2 regions of the Bacillus sp. LLTC93 genome follow, and region 2 is predicted to be linked to the other one. Evidence: a T-box and tRNA genes for the amino acid it is inferred to sense, from the RefSeq annotation. Region 2 holds a T-box; the other holds one or more tRNA genes.
The links. A T-box is a leader RNA that pairs with one kind of tRNA and senses whether it is charged. The one in region 2 lies ahead of thrS (threonine--tRNA ligase), so its partner is inferred to be a tRNA-Thr.

Region 1: it encodes a tRNA-Thr, which carries the amino acid that the T-box ahead of thrS (threonine--tRNA ligase) is inferred to sense. The anticodon was not compared.

What each region holds. Positions count from the first base shown of each region.
Region 1 is NZ_PVME01000004.1:13,550-16,959, reverse strand. Features, by position in the region: gene rocF (arginase) at 1-887, opposite strand, end outside; tRNA gene C6W18_RS13880 (tRNA-Gln) at 1,024-1,095, opposite strand; tRNA gene C6W18_RS13875 (tRNA-Tyr) at 1,100-1,184, opposite strand; tRNA gene C6W18_RS13870 (tRNA-Thr) at 1,213-1,285, opposite strand; tRNA gene C6W18_RS13865 (tRNA-Val) at 1,289-1,364, opposite strand; tRNA gene C6W18_RS13860 (tRNA-Glu) at 1,371-1,445, opposite strand; gene murQ (N-acetylmuramic acid 6-phosphate etherase) at 1,666-2,577, shown strand; gene C6W18_RS13850 (MurR/RpiR family transcriptional regulator) at 2,592-3,410, shown strand, end outside.
Region 2 is NZ_PVME01000001.1:875,947-879,356, reverse strand. Features, by position in the region: gene dnaI (primosomal protein DnaI) at 1-132, shown strand, start outside; gene C6W18_RS04730 (TVP38/TMEM64 family protein) at 166-804, shown strand; gene ytxC (putative sporulation protein YtxC) at 865-1,734, shown strand; T-box leader at 1,778-2,026, shown strand; gene thrS (threonine--tRNA ligase) at 2,072-3,410, shown strand, end outside.

The sequences.
Region 1 (3,410 bases), on a different contig from region 2:
GAACCAATTAAAGCAACAGCCGCTTCTGCTGTTTTATTTTTCTCATCTAGTACTGGATTTACCTCCACAAATTCGGCTGAAGTCAAGATACCTGCTTCCTCTAAAAGCTCCATTGCAAGGTGACTCTCACGATAACTAATGCCGCCTGCCACTGGAGTTCCTACACCAGGGCATTCCGCTGGATCTAGCCCATCTAAATCAAGCGACAGGTGGACTCCATCTGTTCTTTCCTTTAAATACGTAATAGCTTCCTCCATCACCCTTGTCATCCCTAAACGATCAATTTCATGCATCGTATACACCTTAATGCCTTTTTCTCTAATCAACGCTCGCTCTCCTTCATCTAAAGAACGAGCACCAATTAATATGACATTTTCAGGTTTCAATTTAGGAGAATAACCACCTATGTTCGTTAAATCAGCATGCCCAAGGCCGAGACTGACAGCAAGCGGCATGCCATGAATATTTCCAGAAGGAGAGGTTTCCTCCGTATTTAAATCACCGTGCGCATCATACCAAATGACACCCAAGTTTTCATAATGCTTCGCTACACCAGCAAGTGTGCCAATCGCAATGCTGTGATCACCACCTAAAATCAGCGGAAACGAACCTGACTGCACAATACTGTCAACCTTTTCAGCAAGCAGCTGATTGGCACCAGCATTCTCCGTTAGATTTTTTAACTTTTCACTTGTATATAAACCTTTCTCATCGTCCCTTTGCTCGACTGGAATATCCCCGAGATCCTCCACATCAAATGAAAGCGATTCCATTTTTTCTTTTACGCCAGCACATCGAATCGCACTCGGCCCCATATCGACGCCCCTTCTCGTTTGACCCAAGTCCATCGGGACCCCGACAATCGTGACCTTCTTTTGATCTCCCATATGTACATCCCCTTTCCGTTCATGCTTATATTTTACTTTCTCGATGCCTTCTGACTCAACTCGACAACATTTTGAATAGTTATACATTCCCTCTGCCAACATAAAAAAAGACACCTTTTTGAAAAAGGTGTCTTAACTGGGCTAGCTGGATTCGAACCAACGCATGACGGAGTCAAAGTCCGTTGCCTTACCGCTTGGCTATAGCCCAAAAATGGTGGAGGGGGGCGGATTCGAACCGCCGAACCCGGAGGGAGCGGATTTACAGTCCGCCGCGTTTAGCCACTTCGCTACCCCTCCACATATGGAATTGATAAAGAAAAAACAGTGCCGGCAAGAGGACTTGAACCCCCAACCTACTGATTACAAGTCAGTTGCTCTACCAGTTGAGCTACACCGGCATATGGTGGAGGATGACGGGCTCGAACCGCCGACCCTCTGCTTGTAAGGCAGATGCTCTCCCAGCTGAGCTAATCCTCCACATCATGGTGACCCGTACGGGATTCGAACCCGTGTTACCGCCGTGAAAGGGCGGTGTCTTAACCGCTTGACCAACGGGCCAGTTTGTCAAGTTTGCTGTTTCCGTGAAGCTGACAAAAATTATTATATACAGGTTGTCCCCCTTTTGTAAAGGGGAATTTTATTTTTTTTATTTTCTAACAATTAATCACCTTTCAGCACGACATTTTGATTGAAATATAATTTCAGTATTTAAATATAATATTGAAATTTCATATCATACTCAATATACTGAAAATGAAGAAATAAGGAGGTATGTCACATGCAGCCATCTCAACTGCGTTCTTTGACAACAGAATCAAGAAACCCTAACACAATGGAAATTTCACAAGCAGATCCGCTCGAAATGCTCCAGATGATCAATGAAGAAGATATGAAAGTCGCTCAAGCGGTCAATCGTGTACTCCCACATGTCAAAACAGCAAGTGACTTTGCTTATGAATCCATCTCGAATGGAGGCAGACTCATTTATTTAGGCGCTGGAACTAGCGGCAGAATTGGCGTGATGGACGCTGTTGAATGTCCACCAACCTATAGCGTCTCCCCTGATGTCATTGTAGGTATCATGGCAGGTGGTGACTCCGCTTTTTCACATGCTGCCGAAGATGTGGAAGACAGTGAAGAAGCCGGCAAACAGGATTTAAAACACATCCACCTCACGTCAAAAGATACTGTCGTCGGCATTGCCGCTAGCGGTCGAACACCCTATATCATCGGCGCTTTAAATTACGCAAGATCCATTGGAGCAAAAACTGTAGCCCTCAGCTGTAACGAACAAGCAGAAATTAGCGAGCTGGCAGACTGCGCCATTGAAGTCATCGTTGGACCTGAAGCCATCACCGGGTCAACACGAATGAAAGCCGCATCCGCTCATAAAATGATTTTAAATATGCTTTCCACCTCAGCCATGATCAGACAAGGCAAAGTATATGAAAACCTGATGGTTGATGTAAAAGTAAGCAATCATAAACTAAAAGAGCGCGCTATCACCATCATTCAACATGTGACAAACGCTTCCTACGAACAAGCCGTGAAAACACTTGAAGCGGCAGATTTAGAAGTCAAAACCGCCATCGTCATGCTCCAAACAAACACAGACAAGAAGACAGCACAGGATTTACTCAACAAAACGAATGGCCATATCGACAAAGCCATCTTACATCATCAAGCCTAAAGGAGGCAGAGCTCATGTCAGCAGGTGGACTCACCCTACTACACACGATGAAATCAAAGCTTCCCCAATCTGAAAAAATCATTGCAGACTATATCCTTGCCCATCCTGACAAAGTCATTAAAAGCACAGTGCATGAAATCAGTCAGGCTGCCGGTGCAAGCAGCTCTGCAGTGATTCGCCTTTGTAAATCTCTCGGGCTAGATGGCTATCACGATTTGAAAATGCGGATCGCTGGAGACTTAATGCATGACGATAAACAAGGCTACCGAGATATCGAACAAGATGAACCACTTCAATCCATTATTCAAAAAACAGCAGGAAACTCAATTCAATCGATTAAGGATACGGCCTCTATTTTAAATGCAGAGGCTTTAGAAAAGGCCGTTCAATTGCTGCTACATGCAAATCAAATCCATTTTATCGGTGTTGGTGCATCTGGCATCGTCGCAGCTGATGCACAGCAGAAATTTCTCAGAATCAATTATGCAGCCACAGCCTTCACTGACATGCATATCGCATCCACAGTCATCGCAAATGCAGGAAAGAACGATATTGTTTTCGGAATATCCTTTTCTGGAGAAACGTTAGACATCATTCAAGCCCTTCAGCTCGCAAAAGAAAATCAAGTGAAAACCATTGCCTTAACGCATCCAGGCCATACAAGCGTTTCTGCTTTATGTGACGTTCACCTATCGACGTCCGGTTCCAATGAAGCACCTTTTCGCAGTGCTGCCACTTCCTCTAGAATGGCACAGCTCTACTTAATTGATGTCTTGTTCCTCAGCTTAGCTTCCCGTCAATATGAAGAGACAGCGCAATATATTGACAAGACA
Region 2 (3,410 bases):
GAACTAAAGCATCACTTTACGTACTCGCAGCGCGGAGAAAAAGAAGAGGTCAAAGCAGCTCGTTTAATGGAACGGATTATCTATTTAGCAGAGCCAGTCATGCTTGAAGGAGAAAATCGCCGTCATTTATAAAAGCGTACGTCACATGAAGGAGGAGCGGATGAGATGAACAAAAGAAAATGGCTGCTTTTTCTCGTGATTGGCATTCTCGTTGCTACGCTATGGTGGCTGAATAAACATCATCTTCAGCTGGCGCCGAAAGATGTGAAGAATTGGATACTTCAATTTGGGATGCTGGCTCCCTTTGTTTTTCTTTTCTTATCACTTTTTCGTCCGTTTGTCCTTGTCCCGCTTACTGTATTCTCGCTAGCAGCAGGTTTGGCATTCGGCAGTGTCCTTGGGACCATTTATGCCCTCGTCGGTGCTACAGCTGGCGCAACAGGCTCTTTTTGGCTTACTTCAACCTTCCGTTCAAAGAAGAATGAAACGAATGCAAGCAGCCGGAAGCTGAAAGCGGTGACGTCCCGGATTCAGGAGCATGGGTTTCTTTATATTTTGTTATTGCGTATTGCGCCTATTCATTTTGATTTTGTCAGCTATGCGGCAGCAGCCTCACATGCTCAATATCGTGCATTTGCGGCGGCGACCTTTATAGGCTTAATACCGGGTACGGTTGCGCTAAATGTCCTTGGGTCAAGCTTTGTTAGCGGCAATTATGCCGCCTTAGCAATTGTTTGTTTGATTTATTTGATCTTTATCTCAGTTCCACTGATTTTAAAAAGAAAGATGCCTGATTTATTTTAGGCGTCTATTTTTTATGTTCTCCCCATATATATGTAACAGATGTCGTTAGGGGGGACAAACATGCTTGAAATAATCTTTGAAGATGAATATGATACCGCCGCTTTTTTACATCTTGCTGAACACTTGGACAGTCGGCATCACATGTCAATTCAACAAGGGAAAGACCGGCTTCTCATAGAGGCGAAGGAATCAGATGAATCACTTGAGCACTTCGTGCGGCCATTACTGGTTCACTTTTTTTTGGAATGCAAAGAAAATGAGCGCATGCGTAGCATCCTTGAAAACACATACCTATTTAAAGATCCCGAAGAGCAGCACCAAATTCTTTCAATCGCCCATAGCATCATGAAAGGGGATATAGATGATATTCCCGGGATTCATCAAGATCCACCAAGAGAAGCCCTGTTAAAAAAGGAGCTTGAGACGATCTCTTTACAGCAAGGTATTTTTTCAATTGGTTCATTTATGACATTTAGGCTGTCAGAGTATGATCGAAGGCTGAAGAATTATGTTGAAGTGTCCATTGAAGAATACAAAATGGAACAAGAATATCAAAACTTTATTCAATCACTTCGAGACTATGTGATGGAAAGAAAGCCCAAGCTTGAAAAAGTACATGTTGTGCATCGGGATCGCCTGGTGATTTGGGAATTTCGCTACGCTTCTGAGCGTGATCAAAAACAATACATAGACAGACAGTTTGTAAGAGAGCATCCAATGTATATTGATTCGCAGCTGATTGCACCGCTTGTTTCCATTGCTCCGCAAAAGATTGACCTGTTTACAAATGACACAGGTCACTCGATGGTGCAAACCATTCAAAATATTTTTCAAGAAAGGGTCGAGGTGTTCCCACCTCATTCGTTTAATGAACAAAATGTTCAATTTGTTCATGGTCATTTGGAAAAGAAAAGTGAAAAGCTTTCTTGATTTTCACGAAAAAACGTTTTATAATACGGTGTAACTTCATACAGAGACCGTATTGATAAGGACATGAACAAATGAACACCCGCTTAAAGAGAGGGAAGCCGCGGCTGAAAGCTTCCTAGCAGAGGACCATTTGCTTTACCACCTTTGAACATCAGCTGTGAACTTGTTTAGTAATAGCTGACGGGAATTCCCGTTATCGAACCACAAGCCGTATTTGCTTATGAAAAAGCAAGCTGCAAATACGGGAAAAAGGGTGGAACCACGATTCCGTTTATTCAACCTCGTCCCTTTCCAGGGGGCGGGGTTTTTATATTGCCAAAAAAAGGAGTGACCAGAGATGTCAGAACAAATTCAACTTACATTTCCAGATGGAGCAGTCAAGGAGTTTGACAAAACAGCAACAACAGAAGACATCGCGGCATCAATTAGCCCGGGCCTAAAGAAAAAAGCGCTTGCCGGTAAATTGAACGGCAAAGAAATAGATCTGCGTACGCCGCTATTAGAAAGTGGAACAATCGAGATCATCACAGATAAAAGTGATGAAGCACTCGATATTATGCGCCACAGCACAGCGCATTTACTAGCGCAGGCGATTAAACGTATTTATGGAAAAGAGCATCACGTCCAGTTTGGCGTAGGTCCTGTGATCGAAAATGGGTTCTACTACGATGTTGACATCGATGTTGCCATTACACCTGAAGACTTACCAAAGATTGAAAAAGAAATGAAAAAAATCATTAACAGTAATCTGCCGATTGAGCGCATTGAAGTATCAAGAGAAGAAGCGAAAAAACGCTTTGAAGCGATTGGTGATGAATTGAAGCTTGAGCTATTAGAGGCGATTCCAGAAGGCGAAGCTGTCACGATTTATGAGCAGGGTGAATTCTTTGACCTGTGCCGCGGGATTCACTTGCCGTCTACAGGGAAAATCAAAGAGTTCAAGCTGTTAAGCCTTGCAGGTGCATACTGGAGAGGCGACAGCAACAATCAAATGCTTCAGCGTATTTATGGGACTGCTTTCTTCAATAAAGAAGATTTAAACGAACACTTACGCCTGCTTGAAGAAGCAAAAGAACGCGATCACCGTAAACTTGGAAAAGAGCTGAAACTGTTTGCCAACTCTCAAAAGGTTGGTCAAGGTCTTCCGCTTTGGCTGCCAAAAGGGGCAACGATTCGCCGTGTGATTGAGCGTTACATTGTCGATAAAGAAGTGCGTCTTGGTTATGAGCATGTGTATACACCAGTTCTTGCGAATGTAGAATTGTATAAAACATCAGGCCACTGGGCGCATTATCAAGAAGATATGTTCCCGGTGATGGAAATGGACAACGAAGATCTTGTCCTTCGTCCAATGAACTGTCCGCACCATATGATGATTTACAAAAATGAACCGCATAGCTATCGTGAATTGCCAATTCGTATTGCAGAGCTTGGTACAATGCATCGCTATGAAATGTCGGGTGCCTTATCTGGCCTGCAACGTGTTCGCGGCATGACATTAAACGATGCACATATCTTTGTTCGTCCAGATCAAATCAAAGACGAGTTCATTCGTACAGTTCGCTTAATTGAAGAAGTGTACCAAGACTTCGGCTTAAATGACTACACATTCCGACTATCTTACCGTGATCCAGAGGATACAGAGAAGTATTTCGACGATGATGCGATGTGGAATA